4 regions of the Nocardiopsis sp. YSL2 genome follow, and region 1 is predicted to be linked to each of the others. Evidence: riboswitches for the same ligand, from Rfam matches in the RefSeq annotation. Region 1 holds a riboswitch; each other region holds the start of a gene.
The links. Region 1 has a riboswitch for thiamine pyrophosphate ahead of thiC (phosphomethylpyrimidine synthase ThiC). Riboswitches for the same ligand answer to the same signal wherever they lie in the genome.
Positions count from the first base shown of each region.

Region 2: it holds a riboswitch for thiamine pyrophosphate, as region 1 does, so the genes downstream of both, thiO (glycine oxidase ThiO) here and thiC (phosphomethylpyrimidine synthase ThiC) in region 1, are expected to answer to the same signal.
Region 3: it holds a riboswitch for thiamine pyrophosphate, as region 1 does, so the genes downstream of both, M1P99_RS17200 (ECF transporter S component) here and thiC (phosphomethylpyrimidine synthase ThiC) in region 1, are expected to answer to the same signal.
Region 4: it holds a riboswitch for thiamine pyrophosphate, as region 1 does, so the genes downstream of both, thiD (bifunctional hydroxymethylpyrimidine kinase/phosphomethylpyrimidine kinase) here and thiC (phosphomethylpyrimidine synthase ThiC) in region 1, are expected to answer to the same signal.

Region 1 covers NZ_JAMOAO010000001.1:1,348,685-1,354,279, reverse strand. Annotated here, with positions in the region: gene M1P99_RS05830 (alpha-(1->3)-arabinofuranosyltransferase) at 1-320, shown strand, start outside; gene M1P99_RS05825 (DUF3068 domain-containing protein) at 317-1,405, shown strand; gene M1P99_RS05820 (SOS response-associated peptidase) at 1,416-2,267, shown strand; TPP riboswitch at 2,375-2,486, shown strand; gene thiC (phosphomethylpyrimidine synthase ThiC) at 2,480-4,156, shown strand; gene M1P99_RS05810 (acetylxylan esterase) at 4,237-5,208, opposite strand; gene M1P99_RS05805 (methyltransferase) at 5,367-5,595, opposite strand, start outside.
Region 2 covers NZ_JAMOAO010000001.1:562,055-567,649, forward strand. Annotated here, with positions in the region: gene M1P99_RS02425 (DUF418 domain-containing protein) at 1-179, shown strand, start outside; gene M1P99_RS02430 (SDR family oxidoreductase) at 247-1,140, shown strand; gene thiE (thiamine phosphate synthase) at 1,308-1,982, opposite strand; gene M1P99_RS02440 (Rv2175c family DNA-binding protein) at 2,103-2,480, opposite strand; TPP riboswitch at 2,547-2,659, shown strand; gene thiO (glycine oxidase ThiO) at 2,657-3,853, shown strand; gene thiS (sulfur carrier protein ThiS) at 3,844-4,059, shown strand; gene M1P99_RS02455 (thiazole synthase) at 4,062-4,826, shown strand.
Region 3 covers NZ_JAMOAO010000001.1:3,871,363-3,876,957, forward strand. Annotated here, with positions in the region: gene M1P99_RS17195 (transglycosylase domain-containing protein) at 1-1,293, shown strand, start outside; TPP riboswitch at 1,359-1,466, shown strand; gene M1P99_RS17200 (ECF transporter S component) at 1,564-2,175, shown strand; gene M1P99_RS17205 (ABC transporter ATP-binding protein) at 2,172-3,722, shown strand; gene M1P99_RS17210 (energy-coupling factor transporter transmembrane protein EcfT) at 3,719-4,591, shown strand; gene M1P99_RS17215 (enoyl-CoA hydratase/isomerase family protein) at 4,638-5,438, shown strand.
Region 4 covers NZ_JAMOAO010000001.1:4,293,082-4,298,676, reverse strand. Annotated here, with positions in the region: gene M1P99_RS18995 (acyl-CoA synthetase) at 1-1,232, shown strand, start outside; gene M1P99_RS18990 (DUF368 domain-containing protein) at 1,531-2,460, shown strand; TPP riboswitch at 2,675-2,775, shown strand; gene thiD (bifunctional hydroxymethylpyrimidine kinase/phosphomethylpyrimidine kinase) at 2,763-3,566, shown strand; gene M1P99_RS18980 (sodium:alanine symporter family protein) at 3,654-5,072, opposite strand; gene M1P99_RS18975 (DUF6457 domain-containing protein) at 5,256-5,510, opposite strand.

The DNA of each region.
Region 1 (5,595 bases):
TGGCGCGGCTGGTGCTGGCCCTGGGCCAGCGCGGCCTCGACGAGGACGCCGACGACGACCCGCCCGGCGTGCGCGCCGGGGCCCGGACCGGTCCCGCCTCGGGCGCGGCGACCGGTGGGGGCGCGGTGTCCGGCACCGCTCGCGACGTGCCCGCCGACACGGGCGCGGAGCCCCGGGACCCGGCCGGGCCCGAGCCCGACGACGCGGTCCCGGCCGACGACCGCGTAGCCGACGGCACGGTCACCGCGGACGGCCACGCGGGTGGGGGCCGTGCCACCGGCGGGTCCACGGCGCCCGACACCGAGGAGGCCCGGACATGACCGCCGACACCGGGAGCCAGGTCGGTCCCCTCACCCCGGCGCGGCGGCCGCTGCCCAGGGGCACGCTCGTCGTGGCCGCCGGGGCGTTCCTGCTGACCCTGGCCGCGCTGCTGCCGCTGTACGTCTACGACCGCGTCGCCCCCATCCCCGCCTCCGCCGAGTTCACGGTGGCCATGACCGACGAAAAGGCCGGCTACCTGGACACCTCCCGGTGGGCCTGGGTCGAGGGCGTCGAGATGCGGCGCGTGACCAGGGTGGACGCCACCGCGCACGGGCGCGACTGGTCGGCGTGGGAGATGGTGGTGGACACCTCGCTGCCGGACCGCATGATCGACCACTCCAGTCGGCGCGTCATCGTCGACCGGGAGACGGGGCGCGCCGTGAACTGCTGCGGGGAGCACGTCAACGGGGACCGCGCCGTCCGGCAGGCGGGCCTGGTGTACTTCTGGCCCGCGGGCGCGCCCGCGGGCGACTACCCCTACTACGACGCCGAGGTGCGTTCCGCCCCGCCCCTGGAGTTCGACGACTGGGACGAGGTCGCCGGGCTCCGGGTGGGCCGGTACACCCAGTCGGTGGACGCCACCCAGGTCCCCGACTCGGCACGCCCGGTACCCGCCGCGCTGTTCGCCGCCGGTGCCGAGGGCACCGTGACCGCCACCCGGTGGCTGGAGGTCACGCGCACGTTCTGGGTGGAGCCCGTCACGGGCATCGTCGTCCACGCCGCGGAGCAGCGGGAGGAGAGCCTGCGCCCGCGCGACGGCCGCGGGGAGGTCCCGCTGCTGCGCGCCGAACTCGTCCTGGAGGAGCCGCAGGTCGCCGCCAACGCCGAACAGGCCCGCGTGCGGTCGGTCCTGCTCCGGGCGCTGGACTCGTGGGCGCCCGCGGTCCTGGGGCCGCTGGGCGCAGCGGCCGTCCTGGTCGGGCTGGTCCGCGCCTGGCGGGCCCGGGACACCGGCTCCCCGTCCGGGGCCGACACCCCGGAGCCGACCGGGTCCGGGGCCGCGCGGGAGCACGGGAGGGCCGACCCCGCCGGCGGCGGTGACGGCCCGGCGGAGCCCCGCGAGGATGTCGGGGCTGAGCCGTAGGATCACACCCATGTGCGGTCGCTATGCCCAGTCCCGGAACCAGCACGAGCTCCAGCTCGCGTTCGACCTGCCCGAGGAGGCCCTGCCCGAGGATCCCGATCCCCGGGCCTGGCCGCCACTGGAGGAGCTGCCGCCGGACTACAACATCTCGCCCGGCCGACCCGTGTACGCGGTGCTCGGTCCACCGCCCCGCGGCACCGGCCCGGCCGAGCCCGGACCGGCCTCCCTGCACACCATGCGCTGGGGCCTGGTCCCCTCCTGGGCCAAGGACCGCAACATCGGCTACCGGATGATCAACGCGCGCAGCGAGACCATCGCCGACAAGCCCGCCTTCCGTACCGCCTTCCGCCGCCGCCGCTGCCTGCTGCCCGCCGACGCCTACTACGAGTGGCAGCTGGTCGGCAAGGACGGCCGGGTGGAGGCCAGCACCTCACCCGTCACCGACCCCCACCACAAGAAGCGCAAGGCCAGGGCGGCCAAGAAGCCCTACGCCATCCACTACCCGGACGGCGCGCCCCTGGCCATGGCCGGGATCTTCGAGCGGTGGCGCGACCCCGAAGCCGACGAGAACGACCCCGCCGCCTGGCTCTGGAGCTGCGCGGTCGTCACCACCGACGCCGCGCCCGCCCTCGCCCACATCCACGAGCGCATGCCCGTCATCCTGCCCTCGGCCACCTGGTCGACCTGGCTGGACCCGCGGGCGGAGCCGGACGACCTCCTCCACGTGCTCGCGCAGACCCCGGCCGAGGCCTTCGACGTGGACGAGGTCTCCACCGACGTCAACACCATCAAGAACAACACCCCCGACCTGCTCACCCCCGTCGCCGGGACCGCCGGACCGGAGCCGGACACACTTTTCTGACCCCCGGGCCCCTGGACAGGTCCCGGTGGGAGGCGGATATGGTGTGCGAGGCCACAGGGCCGGGCGCACCCACGGGGCGCCACCGCACGCGTGACGTGCCATATGTGAATAAGCAACGCGGGAGCTCGCACCATGGCGGGCTGAGAGGGCGGCTCAAGGGCGTCGCCGACCGCAGAACCTGTTCGGGTAATTCCGACGTAGGGAGGCATGCCATGACGGCTGTTGACGGCCGCGACACCGGTTCCACCACCGACGTGCACCAGGTGACCACCGGTCCCATCATGGGATCGACCAAGGTCCACCGGGAGATCGACACCCCCGAGGGGCTCACGCTCCGCGTTCCGCAGCGGCGGGTGGAACTCAGCAACGGCAGCCACTTCGACCTGTACGACACCTCAGGCCCGTACACCGACGACTCCGCGCTCATCGACGTCCACGCAGGGCTGCCCAGGACCCGCCAGGCCTGGATCGAGTCCAGGGAACCCGTCAACGGGGCGGTCACCCAGCTGGCCCACGCCAAGGCCGGGACCATCACCCCCGAGATGCGCTTCGTGGCCGCCCGCGAGGGCATGGACCCCGAGTACGTCCGCCAGGAGGTGGCCCTGGGCCGGGCGGTGATCCCGGTCAACCGCTGCCACCCCGAGTCCGAGCCGACCATCATCGGCAAGAACTTCCTGGTCAAGATCAACGCCAACATCGGCAACTCGGCGGTGACCTCCTCCGTCCCCGAGGAGGTCGAGAAGATGGTGTGGGCGACCCGCTGGGGCGCCGACACCGTGATGGACCTGTCCACCGGCAAGCGCATCCACGAGACCCGCGAGCGCATCATCCGCAACTCGCCGGTCCCCATCGGCACGGTTCCGATCTACCAGGCGCTGGAGAAGGTCAACGGCGACCCCACCGCTCTGAGCTGGGAGGTCTACCGCGAGACCATCATCGAGCAGGCCGAGCAGGGCGTCGACTACATGACCGTCCACGCGGGCGTGCTGCTGCGCTACGTGCCGCTCGCGGCCCGGCGCGTCACCGGCATCGTCTCGCGCGGCGGCTCGATCATGGCCGCGTGGTGCCTGGCCCACCACAGGGAGAGCTTCCTCTACACGCACTACGAGGAACTCTGCGAGATCTTCCGCGAGTACGACATCACCTTCTCCCTCGGTGACGGCCTGCGCCCCGGCTCCATCGCCGACGCCAACGACGAGGCGCAGTTCGCCGAGCTGCGCACGCTCGGCGAGCTCACGCACATCGCCCGCGCGCACGACGTGCAGGTGATGATCGAGGGGCCGGGCCACGTGCCGATGAACAAGATCGCCGAGAACGTGCGCCTGGAGGAGGAGCTGTGCGGTGAGGCGCCGTTCTACACGCTCGGCCCCCTGGCCACGGACGTCGCGCCCGGCTACGACCACATCACCTCCGCCATCGGTGCCGCGCAGATCGGCTGGCTGGGCACCGCGATGCTCTGCTACGTCACTCCCAAGGAGCACCTGGGCCTGCCCAACCGCGACGACGTCAAGACCGGCGTCATCACCTACAAGCTCGCCGCGCACGCCGCCGACATCGCCAAGGGCCACCCCAAGGCGCAGGAGTGGGACGACGAGCTGTCCAAGGCGCGGTTCGAGTTCCGCTGGCAGGACCAGTTCCACCTCGCCCTCGACCCCGAGACGGCCCAGGCCTTCCACGACGAGACCCTGCCCGCCGAGCCGGCCAAGACCGCGCACTTCTGCTCCATGTGCGGGCCGAAGTTCTGTTCCATGAAGATCTCCCAGGACGTGCGCAAGTACGCCGAGGAGAACGGACTGGACACCGTCGCCGCGATCGAGAAGGGCATGGCGGACAAGTCCGAGGAGTTCGCCGAGCACGGCAACCGGGTGTACCTGCCCCTGGCCGACTGAGGCCCGGGCGCCTGCCGCCGCCCGGTGCGGGCGGCGGCAGGTCCGGGACCGGCCGGATTCGGCCCGGCCCCGGACCGGGGTCAGCCGAGGTCGGCGAGGAAGCGCAGCTGGGCGCGCATCTGCTCGCCGCCGCCGCCCTCGTGGCCGTTCCAGGGCCACACGGTGATGTCCTTGGGGCCCGCCCAGTGGTTGTGGGCGGCGAACACGGTGGAGGGCGGGCACACCTCGTCCATCAGGGCCACCGAGTACAGCGCGGGCACCCGCCCGCGCGCGGCCAGGTTCATCCCGTCGAAGTAGGACAGCGTGCGCATCACCCGCTCCTCCTGGCCGCGGTGGGCGGCCAGGAAGCGGACCAGTTCGGCGTAGGGCTCCTTGCCGGTGATCTCCACGGCCCGGCGCATGTGGCACAGGAACGGAACGTCGATCACGGCCGCCCGCACCCCGGGGTGCAGGGCGGCCGCGGCCTGGGCGATGGCCCCGCCCTGGCTCCCGCCCGACACCGCGACCCGGTCGGCGTCGACCGCCGGGTGGCCGGCGGCGGTGTCCACGGCCCGCACCGCGTCGGTGAACAGCCGCCGGTAGTAGTAGGTCGCCGGGTCCAGCACGCCCCGGGTCATCATCCCGGGCGCCTGCGCGAACGCGCCGCCGTCGGGGTCGGCCGTGGCGCCGGGCGCGTGGTGGGCGGCCCCGCCCTGGCCGCGGCTGTCCACGATCAGGGCGGCGTGGCCCGCGGCGGCCCACACGGTGTGGTCCTCGGCGAAGCCCCGGCCGCCGCCGTAGCCGATGAAGCGGACGACGCACGGCAGGGGACCGTCGGCGCCCCTGGGCACCAGGAGCCAGGCGTTGATCCGGTGGCCGCCCCAGCCGGAGAACGAGGCGTCGTACACCTCGACGCCCGTCAGAGCGGTGTCGGCGGGGGTGAACTCCGGGGACAGGTCGAACTCGGCGGCCTCGGCGAGCGTCTTGCTCCAGAAGTCGTCGAAGTCGGCTGCCTCGGTGCGCTCGGGTGTGTACGTCCGGAGTTCGTCGAGGGGGAGGTCGAACAGAGCCATGTCTCTCCAGGGTCCGTGGCGGGGGCCGGCGGGTCACCGAACGCTAGCGTAAGCGCTTTCCAGGGGTGGCGACCAGGGCGGTGGCCAACGCGTCGGTGACCAGGACGACGAGGGCGCGGGCGCTCCCGTCGGGGCGCCGACCGGCCCCCGGCCGCCGGTCAGTCCGGTTTGCGGGCGCTGGCCACCATGTGCACGCCGACGTAGTCGTCGGACTCGGTGGCCCTCAGCTCCATCTCCACCAGGCGGCCCATCGACCGCGGGTCCCGCGCCAGCATCATCTCCACCGTCGACGCCGACAGGACCGTGCGCGGCTTGATCCACTCCAACTCCAGACCCGCGTCCACGAGGGTCTCGGTGAGCTGTTCGCCGGTGAAGCACCGGGTGATG
Region 2 (5,595 bases), 790 kb from region 1:
ACGCGATCGCGGTGTGGCTGGTGACGGTGGCCGCGGCCTACGCGATGGAACGGGCCGACAGGCGGGGTCCGGCCGAGGTCCTGCTGCGCCGGCTGTCCTACCAGCGCCCCACCACGGCACCGGCGGACGCGGGGACGCCGCCCGGACCCGGTGAGGACCAAGAGCACACCAGCCGGTGACCGGCTGCCGCAAAAAGGGCGTGCCGGTGAGTGCCCGGCGGCCCCTCGTCCCTCAGGATGAGGTGTCATGGGCGACGATCACATGACAAAGCACACCATAGGGGTGACCGGGGCCACCGGAGCGCTGGGCGGTCGGGTGGCCGCCAGGATCGCGCGCCTGGGCCTTCCGCAGCGGCTCATCGTCCGCGACATCAACCGGGCGCCGGAGTACCCCGGCAGCACCGCGGCGATGGCCGCCTATGAGGACACCGCGGGCTTCGAGCGGGCGTGCCGCGGCGTGGACACGCTCTTCCTGGTCCCGGCGACCGCGTCCGAGGACCGGATCGACAAGCACCTGAGCGCGGTGGACGGCGCGGTCAAGGCCGGGGTGTCCCGGATCGTCTACCTGTCCTTCCTGAGGGCCGGCCCGGCCGCGACCTTCACCTTCGCGCGCACGCACTTCTTCACGGAGGCGCACATCCGGGCGACCGGCGTGGGGCACACGTTCCTGAGACCCGGCCTGTACCTGGACCTGCTGCCCGACTGGGTGGACGGGGAGGGTGTGATCCGCGGCCCGGCCGGTGACGGCCGGGCCGCGTGGGTGTCGCGCGACGACGTGGCGGACGTGGCCACGGCCGTGCTGGCCGACCCGGAACGGGCGGCCCTCGCCGAAGGGGCGACCTACGACGTCACCGGCCCCGAGGCCCTGACGCTCGGAGCGACCGTGGACAAGCTGAGCGCCCTGACCGGCCGCACCGTGCGCTACGTGCCCGAGACCTGGGAGGAGGCGCTGGAGTCGCGCCGCGCCGGCGGGGCGCCGGAGTGGGCCGCCGAGGGCTGGGCCTCCTCCTACGCGGCGATCGCCGCCGGAGAGATGGACGTGGTCGCGCCCACCGTGCCCAAGCTCACGGGCCACCCCGCGCAGTCCATCGAGGGGTTCCTGCGCCGCCACCCGAGCGCTCTGTCACACGTGTCCGTCTGAGCCCGTGCCACGGCCCCGGTCGGAGGACGACCGGGGCCACGAGAGCGGCGCCCACGATCACGTGGGCGACCCTGGGGGCCGGCACGCACCGGGCGCACCGGCGCGTCGGCGGGGCGCCGGACGCGCGGACCCTCTTCCGGTCCTGGGAGGGTGCGGTCCCCGCGCGGTCAGGCCGTGTTCTGGGCGTGTTCGACCAGACGGGCGCGCAGCACCGCGGCGGCGGCACGGGGGTCCTCGGCCTCGGTGATGGCGCGTACGACCACCACTCGGTCGGCCCCGGCGTCGAGCACGCTGCCGATGTTGTCGGAGTCGATCCCGCCGATGGCGAACCAGGGGCGGTCGGTGCCCAGGGCCGCGGCCCGCCGGACCAGGTCCAGTCCGGCCGCGGGGCGCCCCGGCTTGGTGGGCGTCTCCCAGACCGGGCCCACGCAGAAGTAGTCGCTGCCGGGTTCCTCGGCGGAGGCCGCCGCGGCCTCGGGGTCGTTGTTGGAGCGCCCGATGATCGGGTCGGCGCCGACGACGTCCCGCGCCATGGGGACGGGCAGGTCGCGCTGGCCCAGGTGCAGGACGTCGGCGCGGACGGCACGCGCGATGTCGGCGCGGTCGTTGACCGCGAGCAGGGCACCGTGCCGTTCGCAGGCGCCGCGCAGCACCTCCAGGGCGGCGATCTCCTGGCGGGCCTCCAGCCCCTTGTCCCGGAGCTGGATGATGTCCACCCCGCCGGCCAGGGCGGCGTCGGCGAACTCGGCGAGATCGCCGCGCTCGGTCCGGGCGTCGGTGCACAGGTACAGAAGGGATGCGTCCAGGCGCTTGCGCAGGCTGGTTCCGTGGCTGGTCCTCACACGCCCCACCCTAGAGGCTGCGGGATGGCCGCCCAAGGGCCGACGGCACCGGCGTGCCCCGGGCGCCCTCGGGCGCCCGGACGCGGGGAACCCTCCGGCCCGGGGCCGGACGGGCTCGGGTCAGAAGGCCATGCTCTGGGCGCGTCGGCGCACCTCGGTGCCGCGGTTCTCCCGCATGGCCTGGATCGGCGTGCCGGGCAGGGTCTCGTCCGGCGTGAAGAGCCAGCGCAGGGCCTCCTCCGTGGAGAACCCGGCGTCGGTCAGCAGCACCAGGGTGCCCGGCAGCCCCTTGACGAGGTCGTGGCCGTCGACGAAGTCGGCCGGGATGGAGAGCTCTCCCTGGCGGACCACGCCCATCAGGCGCTTCTCCCGGATCAGCGTCTTGATCCGGTTGGGGCTCACGCCGAGCGGCTGTGCCGCCTCCTTGAGGGTCAGCCATGTGCCGACCAGGGTGTCGATGTCGCTGTCGCTTTGTGTCACGCCTCCAATCTGCCACATCCGCGCGGGCGGGAAGCACCGTGGCGGGACCCTTCCGGATGCTCTGGCCTAGGATGGAGACAGAACCGAACATCCCGCGGGAGCCGGGTGGGACCCGGCTGAGAGGGAGGCTGAGAGCCTCCGACCGCACGAACCTGATCCGGGTCATGCCGGCGAAGGGAGTGGAACCGAGCACCATGCCCACCAACTCCGAGGAACACGGCGTCCTCGTGGTCGGAGGCGGACTCGCCGGACGGGTGACCGCCTGGCGGGCGGCCGACCGGGGCCTGCCGGTCACCGTGGTCGAACCCGACCCCGTCACCGATCCGAGCGGCGCCCGCGCCGCCTCCACCGTCGCCGCGGGAATGCTCACCCCCGCCACCGAGGCGATGTTCGGCGAGGAACCCCTGATGGAGTTCGCGATGCGCTCCGCCGGGATGTTCGCCGACTTCGTCACCGAGCTGGAGCGGGTCAGCGGGCACACGGTCGGCTACCGCGCCACCGGCACGCTCCTGGTCGCCTACGACCGCGACGACCTGGCCCTGCTGACCGACCTGCACGCCCTCCAACAGCGCCTCGGCGTGGCCGCGGAACGGCTCACCGGCCGTGAGTGCCGACGCCTGGAACCGATGCTCGCCCCGTCCGTGCGCGGCGGCGTCCTGGCCCCCGACGACCACTCCGTCGACCCGCGGCTGCTGCTGCGGGCCCTGGTGGAGGCCGGTGCGCGGACCGGCGTGGCCGAGATCCGCGCCCGGGCCGAGGAGGTCCTGCGCCCGGGTCCCGGCGGAGCCCGGTTGGGTGTGCGGCTGTCCGACGGCCGGACCCTGGCCGCCGACCAGGTGGTCCTGGCCGCGGGCTGCTGGACCGACCGGATCGCGGTCCCCGAGGCCGTCGTGCCGCCGGTCCGCCCGGTCAAGGGCCAGCTGCTGCGCATGCGCGCGCCCGGGGGCGAGCCGCCGATCGTCGGCCGCACCGTCCGGGGGCTGGTCAGGGGCTTCCCCGTCTACTTCGTCCCGCGCGCGGACGGCGAGGTGGTCGTCGGCGCCACCCAGGAGGAGCTGGGCTATGACACCTCTCTCACCGCGGGCGGCCTCTGGCAGGTGCTGCGGGACGCGCGTGAACTCGTACCCGGGGTGACCGAACTGGAGATCACCGAGACCTGTGTGGGCCTGCGGCCCGGCTCGCCCGACAACGAGCCCCTCCTGGGCCCCACGCGTGTCCCCGGCCTGCACCTGGCCGCGGGGCACTTCCGGCACGGGGTGCTGCTGACCCCCGTCACCGGCGAGGTCATGGCCCAGGTCCTGACCACCGGCACACTGCCCGACCACGCGCGCCGCTTCGCCGCCGACCGCGGACACGGCCACACCACGACCCTGGAGGAGCAGTGGAACTGATCATCAACGGCGCCCCCCGCGACGTCACCGCCGACACCACCGTGGAGTCGGTCGTGCGCGAGCTGACCGGGACCGCCGAGGGCGCCGTCCCCGGCGGCATCGCCGTGTCCCTCAACGACGAGGTGGTGCGCCGGGCCGCGTGGAGCGAGACGCCCCTGCGCGACCGCGACCGCGTCGACGTCCTGACCGCCGTCCAGGGAGGCTGAAGATGACCGAGCACATCGACGACCCGCTCGTGATCGCGGGCACCGCGTTCGGCTCCCGGCTCATCACCGGGACCGGCGGGGCGCCCTCCCTGGAGGTCCTGGAGGACGCCCTCGTCACGTCCGGCACCGAGCTCACGACCGTGGCCATGCGCCGGGTCGCCCCCGGCACGCAGGGGTCGGTCTGGGACGTCCTGAGCCGCAACAAGATCCGTCCCCTGCCCAACACCGCCGGCTGCTTCACCGCCGCCGACGCGGTGCGCACCGCCCGGCTGGGCCGGGAGGCACTGGAGACCGACTGGGTGAAGCTGGAGGTCGTGGCGGACGAGCACACGCTCCTGCCCGACCCCGTGGAGCTGTTGGACGCCGCCGAACGCCTCGTGGACGACGGTTTCACCGTCCTGCCCTACACCAACGACGACCCTGTCCTGGCCCGGCGCCTGGAGCAGATCGGCTGCGCCGCGGTGATGCCCCTGGCCGCGCCGATCGGCTCGGGCCTGGGCATCCGCAACCCGCACAACCTGGAGCTGATCGTCGAGCGGGCCGGGGTGCCCGTCATCGTGGACGCGGGGATCGGCACCGCCAGCGACGCCGCGCTGGCCATGGAGCTGGGCTGCGACGCGGTCCTGCTGGCCACCGCCGTCACCCGCGCGCAGGACCCGGCACTGATGGCGGCGGCGATGCGCGACGCCGTGCGCGCCGGACGCGCCGCCCGCCTGGCCGGACGCATCCCCGTACGCCGCTACGCCCACGCGTCCACCCCCGGATAGAGCCGTCATCCCCGGGGTTGATCGGGCCAGAGCGAGGAAGGGCTGCGCCGCAGGCGTCCGTTGAGGGTGGTGGCGGGTGACGGTGCGGGCACGAGCGGAGGCCCAGAGAAAGCACAGGGGTGAGGGGCGCGCCACCACCTGCACCCCCAGGCGGTTGAAGGTGCACACACAGCCCTGCGTGAACCCCAGGGGGTTGGGGTAGGTGGATCAGCCTGCCTGAACCCCAGGGGGTTGGCTCGGGGCGCGCCAGTGTTCTGTAGGAGGAGACGGGGCCGCCGGCGAGCTTGCGAGCCAGGCAAGTCGACGACGAAGAACGCTGGCCTCCCGGCGCCCCGAGCACGGGCCGAAGCGAGGAACGAGCGGAGGCCCAAAGAAAACACAGCGCGGAGGCCCAAAGAAAGCACAGGGGTGAGGGGCGCGCCGGGGCCTGCAGGAGGAGACGTTGCCGCCGGCGAGCTTGCGAGCCAGGCGAGTCGACGACGAAGGACCCGGCGTGAAGCGCCCCGAACCCAACCCGGCATCAAGCGCCCGCGAGCCCGCCTCACCCGGGCGCTTGCCTCAGTCCTCTACCGTGGGTGGGTGCGCCCTGTCCCTACCGGACACGGCGCGGACGACGAAGAGAACGGCGCCGTCGCCTCCCTCACAGCGGAAGCGGGGCGCCACGACCGCAGACCGCGGGGCAGATCCGGGGCGGGCTTCCGCTATCGTGTCGGTTCGACACCCTGTGTCGGGTACGCGCCACCGGCCGCGAAACGCCCGCGCTCCCCGC
Region 3 (5,595 bases), 2.5 Mb from region 1:
GACCTGGAACCCACCGAGCGCGGCGGCAGCTGCTACAGCAGCGACTACCCCTTCTTCTGCGACTACGTCATGCGGTGGCTGGAGAACTCCGAGTTCCTCGGTGAGACCGAGGAGGACCGGGCCCGCGTCCTGGAGCAGGGCGGGTTCACCGTCCGCACCACCCTGGACCGCGACGCGCAGACGGCCGCCCAGGAGGCCGTGGACCGGTACGTCCCCCACGAGGACTCCACGAAGTTCGCGGCGGAGGCGGTCGTGGAACCCGGTAACGGCAAGGTCCGGGCGCTGGCGCAGAACCTGCGCTACGGCTTCGACGAGGAGGACACCGGCACGACCTCGATCAACCTCGCCGTGGACCGCGCCGACGGGGGATCGAACGGATACCAGGCGGGTTCGACGTTCAAGGCGTTCACCCTGGCGGCGGCTCTCGACTCCGGACTCGGCTACGACACGAGCTTCTCCGCGCCCAAGTCCCTGACCGTGAGCGGAATGCGCAACTGCGACGGCGGGCGGATGTCGGGTTGGAAGGTGCGCAACGCCGGGGAGAGCGACGAGGGCCGACACAACATGATCAGCGGGACCAAGGGGTCGGTCAACACCTACTTCGCCCAGCTGCAGCGGCGCGTGGGGCTGTGCGAGACCGCGCGGATGGCCGAGGACACCGGGATCGCGCGCGCCGACGGCGAGCCACTGGGCGTGTGGAGCTCCTTCACCCTCGGCGACCAGGAGGTCTCCCCGCTGACCGTGGCCAGCGCCTACGCCACCTTCGCCGCCCGGGGCACGCGCTGCGAGCCCCGGCCCGTCGAGGTCGTCTCCGAGAACCCCGTCGACCCCGAGTCCGGGCGGATCGTGGTCGGCAACACCTGTGAGGAGGGGGCCGTGGACCGGCGCGTGGCCGACGGGGTCAGCCACCTGCTCCAGCAGACGTTCAAGGGCGGTACCGCCAACGGCCTGGGGATCGGCCGCCCGGCGGCGGGCAAGACCGGCACCACCGACAGCGCGGCCTACGCGTGGTTCGCCGGGTACACGCCCAACCTGGCCGCTGCGGTGGCCGTCGGCGACATACGGGGCGGCGAGGAGAATCCGCTCCAGGGCGTACAGATCGGCGGCCGCTACTACGGGATCGTCTACGGCGGCACGCTGCCCGGGCCGATCTGGCAGGCGACCATGCGCGGGGCGACGGCCGACCTGCCCGAGGAGTCCTTCCCGTCGTCTCCCTCGGCCTTCGGAGACCCCGACGCCCGGCCGCCCGAGCCCCGGGACGGCGACGGCGACGGAGGCACGGAGGGCACGTGAGGCCCCGGCGGGGCACATGTGGGGGGTGACATGCGACTCTTCGGTCGTCCATGCCCCATACTGGGATCAACCGACAGGGGAGCGCGCGAGCGCTGAGAGTGCGGCACAGGGCCGCAGACCCTTACACACCTGATCTGGGTCATGCCAGCGAAGGAAGTCGTAAGAACCGCCACCGACGGCATGTTCGCGGTGGCGCTCTTGGCCAGGGTGCGTGCGGTGGACGCCGCACGCCCCGGAAGAGCCCCTCGTCCCCCCACGAAGGGACATCTCATGAGCACCGAGACCGAGACACCGGGCTTCTGGAAGGACATCCTGGGCCGGCTGCGCAGCTGGCGCACCGTCGACATCGTCGTGGCCGCCGTCATCGGCGTCGGCATCGGCGTGGTCTTCTGGGCCTGGGGCATCCTCTGGACGATCACCGCACCGCTGTTCGTCCTCTTCCCCCCGGGGCAGGCCGTCATCTACGGCATGTGGCTGATCTCCGGCGTGCTGGGCGGCCTGATCATCCGCAAGCCCGGCGCCGCCCTGCTCACCGCCATCGCCGCCGCGTCCGTGTCCGCGGTGCTGGGCACCCAGTGGGGCGTCATGGTGATCCTCGACGGCACGCTGCAGGGGATCCTGCCCGAACTGGTCTTCCTCGCCTTCGGCTACCGGCGCTGGAACATGGGCGTGGCCGTCCTGGCCGCCGCGGTCGCCGGGATCTCGCCCGCGATCCGCGACAACATCACCTACAACGTCACCTGGTCGCTCGACCTGAAGCTCGCCTACGGCGTGATCGTCATCCTCAGCGCGGCCGTCATCGCGGGCGTCGGCGCCCGCCTGCTCACCACGGCCCTGGCCAAGTCGGGCGCGTTGGCGCCCTTCCCGTCGGCCAGGGACTGAGCGTGGAGCGGGCCCAGGGCGCGCGCGTCGAGTTCACCGGATGGGGCTGGCGGCACTCCGGCCGGGGGTCCTACGCCCTGCGGGGCGTGGACCTGGTCATCGAACCGGGGGAGCGGGTGCTCCTGCTCGGTGCCTCCGGCGCGGGCAAGTCCACCCTGCTGCACTCCCTGGCCGGGCTGACCGGCCCCGACAGCGCCATCAGCGGCGACCAGGAGGGCGACCTGCGCGTGGACGGCGAACCCGCCGACCGCCGCCGGGGCACCGTCGGCCTGGTCAGCCAGGACCCCGAGACCCAGCTGGTGATGGCCCGGGCGGGCGACGACGTCGCCTTCGGGGCGGAGAACCTCGGGATGGACCCGGCGCTGATCTGGCCGCGTGTGGAGCGGGCGATGGCCGACGTCGGGTTTCCCTACGGGCCGCGCCACTCCACCGGCGCCCTGTCCGGGGGTGAGAAGCAGCGCCTGGTCATCGCCGGCGCGCTGGCGATGCGTCCACGGCTGCTGCTCCTGGACGAGCCGACCGCCAACCTCGACCCGGACGGGGCCGCGCTGGTGCGGGAGGTGCTGGCACGGGTGCTCGCCGCGACCGAGGCCACGCTGGTCCTGGTCGAGCACCGGGTGGCCGACGTCGTCGACCTGGTCGACCGGGTCGTGGTGGTGGAACCGGGCGGCGGCGTGGTCGCCGACGGATCGCCGGATGCCGTGTTCGCCGAGCACGGGCGGTCGCTGGCCGGGCAGGGCGTCTGGGTGCCCGGTGCCGAACCGCGACCCCGGCTGGACCCGGCACCGGGCGGCGGGGGCGTGCTGGAGGCGGTCGGAGTGGCCGCGCGCACGCCCCCCGAACTGGGCGCTCGCTCCGCCGCACCGCGGAGCGTGTTCTCCGACGTCCACGTGGACGTGCGGGCGGGGACGGCGACCGCGCTCACCGGACCCAACGGGGCGGGCAAGTCCACCCTGCTGACGCTGCTGGCCGGGCTCGCCAAACCGCACCGCGGGTCCGTGCTGCCGCGCGGGCCGCTGGCCGAGGCGGACCGGCGCCCGCTACGGCGCTGGCCCGCCGCGCGGCTCGCCCGGCACGTGGGGACGGTGTTCCAGCACGCGGAGGACCAGTTCGTCACCGCCACCGTGCGCGACGAGCTGCGGTTCGCCCCGCGGCGGGCCGGGGTGGGCGAGGCCGAGACCACGGCCTGGGTGGACGAGCTGCTGGAGCGGCTCCGGCTGACCGCGCTGGCCGACGTGCATCCCTACACGCTCTCGGGAGGGGAGAAGCGGCGGCTGTCGGTGGCCACTGCGCTCAGCTCGGGGCCGACCCGCGCCCCCGACGTCCTGGTGCTGGACGAGCCCACCTTCGGACAGGACACCCGGACGTGGACCGAACTCGTCGAGCTGCTCGGTGTCCTGCGCGCCCAGGGCCGGGCCGTGGTGATGGCCACGCACGACGAGCTGCTCCTGCGCCGGTTCGCCGACACGCGGGTGCGGGTGGCCGACGGGCGGGCCGAGACGGTCGCGGTGCCGACCGCGGCCACCGCGACTGAGGAGGACCGATGAGCGGGCGGCGTACCGGGCCGGAGGCCGAGGCCGCTCCGGAGCCGCGGGGCGTGCCGGGGGTGCCGGACGCACCGGAGGCAGGAGCCGTGTCGGGGGAGGCGCGGGGGGCGGGTGAGGCCCCGACCGTCGGCGTGCCCGTGCACGGCGGTGCCCGCGCCTGGCTGACCGGCCTGAACCCGGCGGCCAAACTGCTCGCCGCACTCGTCCTGGCCCTGGGACTCGTCCCGGCCGTGGACGCGGTGACCGGCGGCGTGGTGCTGGCCGCCGTCGTCCTGGTGGTCCCGTTCAGCGGGATCGACCGGCGCACGCTGTTCGTCCTGGGCGGCCCCTTCGTCCTGATGGGCATCTCCAGCGGGGCTGTCAACTACCTCTACGGCGAGGAGGGCGTCTCCGGTGCGGTGGGGGCGGCGGTCCGGCTGCTCGCGATCGCCCTGCCCGGCCTGCTGGCGGCGGTCAGCAGCGACCCCACGGAGATGTCCGACGGCCTCGTGCAACGGCTCCGGCTGCCCGAGCGTCCGGCCATGGGCGTGCTGGCGGCGCTGCGCCTCATCCCGCTGCTCGCCCACCAGTGGCGGACCATCACCCTGGCCAGACGGGCGCGCGGGCTGGAGGCCGGCGCCAACCCCGTGGCGGTGGTGCGGCTGTTCTTCGGGCGACTGTTCGCGCTGCTCGTGCGCTCCATCCGGACCGGGACCCTGTTGGCAATGGCCATGGACGCCCGGGCCTTCGGGACCGGGCCGCGCTCGCACGCGCGCCGCAGCCGCTGGCGGGCGGCCGACACCCTGCTGATCATCGGGTCGGCGCTCCTGCTCGCGGCGGCCTACGGGTGCTCCGCGCGGCTGGGCACCCTGGTGCTGCTGTTCTCGTGATCCGAGTGGTAGGACAGCCAGGGACACAGTCGTCGAAGGTGAAGAGGTGAAGCTCGTGGGCGAGTTCGTGCGGGTGGAGACCGATCCGGACCACCCGGCCGTGGCCGTCGTGCGGATCGACCGGCCCAAGGCCCTGAACGCGCTGAACGGCCAGGTGACGGGGGAGATCGCGGTCGCGGCGACCCGCGTGGCGGCCGACCCGTCCGTGCGCGCCGTGATGCTCTACGGCGGTGAGCGCGCGTTCGTGGCCGGTGCCGACATCAAGGAGATGGCGGAGCTGACCCACGCGCAGATGCTGGAGTACTCCCGGGCGCTGCAGAACGCCCTGACCTCCGTCGCCAGGATCCCCAAGCCCGTCGTGGCGGCGATCAGCGGGTACGCGCTGGGCGGCGGCTGCGAGCTGGCGCTGTGCGCGGACTTCCGGGTGGCGGGCGAGAAGGCCCGGCTGGGACAGCCGGAGATCCAGCTGGGCGTCATCCCGGGCGCGGGCGGTACCCAGCGCCTGCCGCGCCTGGTGGGACCGGCCCGGGCCAAGGAGATGATCTTCAGCGGTCGGCACGTGCGCGCCGAGGAGGCGCTGCGGATCGGCCTGGTGGACGAGGTCGTCGCCGACGCCGAGGTCTACTCCGCGGCGATGGCGATGGCGGCCCGGTACACGGGCGGCCCGGCGGTGGCCCTGGCCGCCGCCAAGGAGGCCGTCGACCGCGGACTGGAGACCGACCTGGACACCGGTCTGGAGATCGAGCGTCTGCAGTTCTCCGGGCTGTTCGCCACGGAGGACCAGAAGAGCGGGATGCGGAGCTTCATCGAGCACGGGCCGGGCAAGGCGACCTTCGAGGGGCGCTGACCGACCGCGCGGAGGTGGGGACGGGGCGTGCCGCGGCACGGTGCGACCCTCCCCACACCCGCGCACTCGTCCGATCCCGCCGTTTTTGGCATGATCGTGACCGACGGGATCGAACCGGGCGTCGCCCGCGGTCGCCCCGGCGGCCGGTTCCGGCCGG
Region 4 (5,595 bases), 2.9 Mb from region 1:
CCCTGGCCGCCCGCTCCCCGGAGGCCGACGACACCCCCGCCCTGCCCGGAACCGGCGGCGACGACCACTACCTGCTCTACACCGGCGGCACCACCGGATACCCCAAGGGCGTGCTGTGGCGCCAGGCGGACATCTTCCGTGCCGCGCTGGAGCGCCGCGCCCCCGGCGCACCGCGCGCTGAGTCGCCCGCCGACGTCGCCGCACGCGCCGCCGCCTGCTTCCCCCAGCGCATGCTCGTGCTCGGCCCGCTCATGCACGCCGCCGGCCAGTGGAACGCGCTGAGCATGCTGCTGTGCGGCAAGCGCGTCGTGCTCTCCACCGACCGCAGCTACCGGCCGGACCGCGTCCTCGAAGTCGCCCACCGCGAGGGCGTGCACGCCGTGCAGCTGGTGGGCGACGCCATGGCCCGGCCCCTGGCCCGCCACCTGCTCACCGAACCCGGGCTGTGCCCCGACCTGACCTCCGTGCGCTCCGGCGGCACCCCGCTCACCCCGCCCGTGCGCGCGCTCTGGCGGGCCTGGCGCGAGGACGTGGTCCTGGCGGACGCCTACGGCGGTTCGGAGACGGGCGTGTGCGGGTCGGCCACCGGTGAGGACGACGGCTCCGACGGTGCCCGCGAGGACGCGCCGACGCTCTCCGGCGGCGCGGACCTGCGCAGCTTCACCGTGGGCGGCAGCATCGCCGTGCTCGACGACGACCTGCGGCCCCTTCCGCCCGGCTCACCGGTGGTGGGCCGCATCGCGCGCAGCGGCCGGATCCCGCTGGGCTACTACAACGACCCGATCGCCACCGGCCGGACCTTCCCCACCGGCGCCGACGGCCGCCGCTGGGCCCTGTCCGGCGACTACGGGACGCGCGCCCACGACGGATCCATCGCCCTGCTCGGCCGGGGCAACGCCGTGATCAACACCGCCGGGGAGAAGGTCTACCCCGAGGAGGTCGAGGCCGCGTTGAAGGCGCATCCGGCCGTGGAGGACGCGATCGTGGTGCCCGCCCCCGACGAGCACCTCGGCCAGCGCGTGACGGCGCTGGTCTCCGTGGCCGCGGGCGCACGCCTGGTCGAGACCGAGCTGCGCGCGCACTGCCGGGTGCGCCTGGCCGGGTTCAAGGTGCCGCGGACGGTGCACTTCGTCGACCGGGTCCGGCGCACGGCGGTCGGCAAGCAGGACTACCGCTGGGCGGCGTCGGTCGCGCAGAGCGGCGAGAACACCACGCCGAGTTTCGGACGCTGAACACCAGCCGCATCACCTACCCGAAACCCCGCGGATCCCACGCAGCGCGCACCTCCGCCACCCCGCTCCCCCGCTACACTGGCCGGACCCGGCCCGGCCCAGGGACCTCGCAGGTCCCTCCCCCAGCACGCCCCGGGCGGCACACACCCAGCGGCGGTCGGCGCAGCGCCCCTACACGAACGCGCCCCGCCCCCGCACCCCCGACCGGCCCGTGTCCCACGGGTGGGTACGGTGACCACACAGGACGGAGGACGGCGCCCCTCCCGGGCCTGCCCCGGGCCGGCGCCCTACAACTCAGATGGCCAAGTCAGCAGGCTCCTTCATCTTCAACGCGGTGCGCGGCGGGGCCGTCGGCACCTCCGAGGCGCTGCCCGGCATCAGCGGCGGCACGGTCGCGCTCATCGTCGGCCTCTACGACCAGCTCATCGGCGGCGCCGGCCACATGGTCAGCGGCATCAAGCGGTACGTGACCGACGTGCCGCGCGGCCGCGGCAGGGAACGCGCGAACGAGCAGTTCCGGATGGTGGACTGGAGTGTCCTGGTCCCCGCGCTGATCGGCATGGTGATCGCGCTCGGCCTGGCCGCCGTCCTGCTCTCCCCGCTGGTGGAGGTGTACGCCCAGTACGCCTACGCCCTCTTCTTCGGCCTCGTCCTGGCCTGCCTGTGGATTCCCTACACCGGCGCGGGCAAGAAGTGGCGTGCCTGGCACTACCTGGTGGCGCTGGCCGTCGCCGTGGTCGCCTTCCTCCTGACCGGCATGCCGGGCGCGAGTCTGCCCCCCAACCCGGTGTTCGCCTTCCTCGGCGGCGCCGTCGCCATCTGCGCGCTGGTCCTGCCGGGCCTGTCCGGTTCGTTCATCCTGCTCACGCTCGGGCTGTACGAGCCCACGATGCAGGCGGTACGGGACATGGACGTGGCCTACCTCGGCGTCATGGCGCTGGGCATGATCACCGGCCTGGCCCTGTTCGTCAAGCTCCTGCAGTACCTGCTGGAGAACTTCCACCACCTCACCCTGGTGGTGCTCACCGGCCTGATGGCGGGCTCGCTGCGCGCCCTGTGGCCGTGGCAGGACCACGACCGCAACCCGCTGCCCATCACCGACGTGCCCGTGACCGTGGCCTTCGCGGTGGGCGGCTTCCTCGTGGTCACCGCGGCGATCGTCTACGAGCACCGCAAGAAGGCCCAGTCGGACGCCGGCCACGGAGCGGCCCCCACGCGCGTCCACTAGGGCGAGTTCCGTGGATGGCGCCCGTCGCGAGCGGCGCATCCAGTGGTGCTCTCACCAGGCCGAAGAGGGAGCTCCCCTCCTGCGCGGGCTTCGCCGTCGTCGCACGGCGGGGGCCCGGGTGGTTCCCCTGTCGACTGATGAGAACGCGGTGAGAGTGCCGCCGGGGCGACGCGCAGCAGGGCGGGCAACCGCCGGACATGCCCTAGGCTCGGTGGCGACTGACGCGGGGTGCCGGGAACAGTCCTCCCGGCTGAGAGCACACCCGTCGAACCTGCCCTAGGTCGTGCTAGCGAAGGAACGTCATGAGCGCGTACAACGTGTTGTCCGTGGCCGGAAGCGACCCGAGCGGCGGCGCAGGGATCCAGGCCGACCTCAAGGCCTTCTCCGCCCACGGGGTGTTCGGGATGACCGTGGTCACCGCCCTGACCGCCCAGTCCACCCGCGGCGTCACCGGCGTCCACGGCGTCCCGGCCGGTTTCGTCACCCGGCAGGCGGACACCCTGCTGGCCGACGCCACCGTGCACGCGGTCAAGATCGGGATGCTGGGCACGGCCGAGGTCACCGGAGCCGTGGCCGAGGCGATCGACCGCCACCGGCTGGTCAACGTCGTCCTGGACCCGGTGATGGTCGCCAAGAGCGGCGACCGCCTGCTGGAGGGGACGGCGATCGAGGCCCTGCGCTCCCTGCTGTTGCCGCGCGCGGACCTGCTCACGCCGAACCTTCCCGAGGCGGCCGACCTGTTGGGCGTGTCGGAGGCCGTCAGCCTCAAGGAGATGCGCGACCAGGCCGAGCGGCTGCTGGAGCTCGGTCCGCGCCGGGTCCTGCTCAAGGGCGGCCACCTGGCGGGCGACGAGAGCGTCGACGTACTGGTCTCCCGTGACGAGGAGCCGCTGGAGTTGCGGGCGCCGCGGGTGGACACCCGCAACTCGCACGGCACGGGATGCACCCTGTCGTCGTCGATCGCGGCTCTGCTGCCCCAGCGCCCGGACACCGCCTCCGCCGTCCGCGACGCCAAGGCCTACCTGACCGAGGCGCTGCGCCGGTCGGACGAGATCGACGCCGGCGGCGGTCAGGGCCCCGTGCACCATTTCCACCCCTGGTGGTAGCGGACGGGTCGTCCGCACAGCACGGAGGGGGACCGCACGGCGTGCGGTCCCCCTCGTCGTCCCGGGCCGACCCCGGGCCGTGGCGCGCTACCCGCGCACGTCGTCCATGACGGCGTCGGGGTTCTTCCAGTCGGGGAACGCGAAGAACTTCCGGGTCTCCGCGACGATGATCGGCGACAGCAGCAGCAGCCCGATGAGGTTGGGCAGCGCCATGAGACCGTTGGCGATGTCGCTGAACAGCCACACGTTGCTCAGGTCGGCGACCGCACCCACGAAGATGACCGCGATGAACACCAGGCGGTACGGGGTCACGAAGCCCCGGCCGGCCAGGAACTCGATGCACCGCTCACCGTAGTAGGCCCAGCCGAGCAGCGTGGTGAACGCGAACACCGCCACGGCGATCGCCACCACGTAGGCGCCGACCGGGGCCAGCCCCGGGCTGACCGACCTCAGGCCCTCGGTGAGGGCCTGCGTGGTCAGCAGCGAGCCGTCCTCGGGGTTCTCCGCCCGCCACACACCGGTCGTGATGATGACCATGCACGTCATCGTCACGACGATGATGGTGTCGATGAAGGTCTGGGTCATGGAGACCATGGCCTGGCGGACCGGCTGCGTGGTCTTGGCGGCCGCGGCGGCGATGGCCCCGGTGCCCAGACCCGACTCGTTGGAGAAGATGCCGCGGGCGAAGCCGTACTGGATGGCCATCAGCACACCCGCGCCCGCGAAACCGCCCGCGGGAGCGGTACCGGTGAAGGCGGTGGTGACCACGAGCTGGAGCGCGGGCAGGATCTGCGCCCAGTTGGCGGCCAGCACCACCAGGCAGATGGCCACGTAGGCGATGATCATCAGCGGCACGAGCGCGGAGGCGACCCGGCCGATGCTCTTGATGCCGCCGAGGATGACCGCACCGGCCAGAACCATGAGGATGAGGCCGATCACCCAGGTCGGAGCCGGTGTGACGCTCGACATCTGCTGGGCGACCGTGTTGGCCTGCGTCCCGTTGCCGATACCGAAGGCCGCGATGGCGCCGAAGACGGCGAAGGCCACCCCCAGAGTGGTGCCCAGACCGCCGGGCAGACCGTACTTGAGGTAGTACATCGGTCCGCCGCTCTGCTCACCCTTGGAGTCGGTGCGGCGGAACTTCACCCCCAGCAGGGCCTCGCTGTACTTCGTCGCCATGCCGAAGAAGCCGACGACCCACATCCAGAACAGGGCGCCGGGGCCGCCGAGGCCGATGGCCAGCGCGGCGCCGGCGATGTTGCCGACGCCGACCGTGGCGGCGAGCGCTGTGCTCAGTGCCTGGTAGTGGGAGATGTCGCCCTCGACCGAGGGGTCCTCCTTGCGCCGGACCAGCGCGAGCCACAGCGCGTGCGGCAGCTTGAAGAGCTGGAGCAGTTTGAGCCGGATGGTGAGGAACACGCCGACAAAGAGCAGCAGCGGGATGAGGACGAAGGGCCCCCACACGATGCTGCTGACGATGCCGGCCATCTCAAGGAGTTGATCCATGGGGGATCTCCCTATCACGATCAGGGGCCGGGGGTTGGTCGTGTACCCGCGGTCGGCGGAACAGCGTCCCTCCCAGGAGAACGGGCCCGCGGGCCGCGGGCACACTCAGGGTGCTGTCAGATTTGCAGTGAATCGTCACGGACACGTCACGTTCGCCCGACGCAAGCGTTGCGGGTCGGGTGCTCACGCGTCCTGCGAACCGTCGCCCTGGGCCAGGGCGAGCCGGCTGAGCACGGCGGCCGCGGCCTCGGGGTCCGCGCCCTGGCCCACCGCCACGCCGAGCAGGTAGGTGGTCAGGGGCGCGGCCGGTCGCGCGACGGAGTGGGCGGCGTCTCTGGCCAGGTCGAGCACCCGGTCCACATCGGCTCTGCCCAGCGGTTCCGTCCCCACCAGGTCCAGCTCCGCGCGCACGGCTTCGGCCCATTCCACGAGGGTCACCACAGGACTCCTTAGAGCAATTCATTCGTCACAGAAGGCGATCATAGTCACCGCCGGGCCACTCGGCGGCCACCCGTCCGCACCG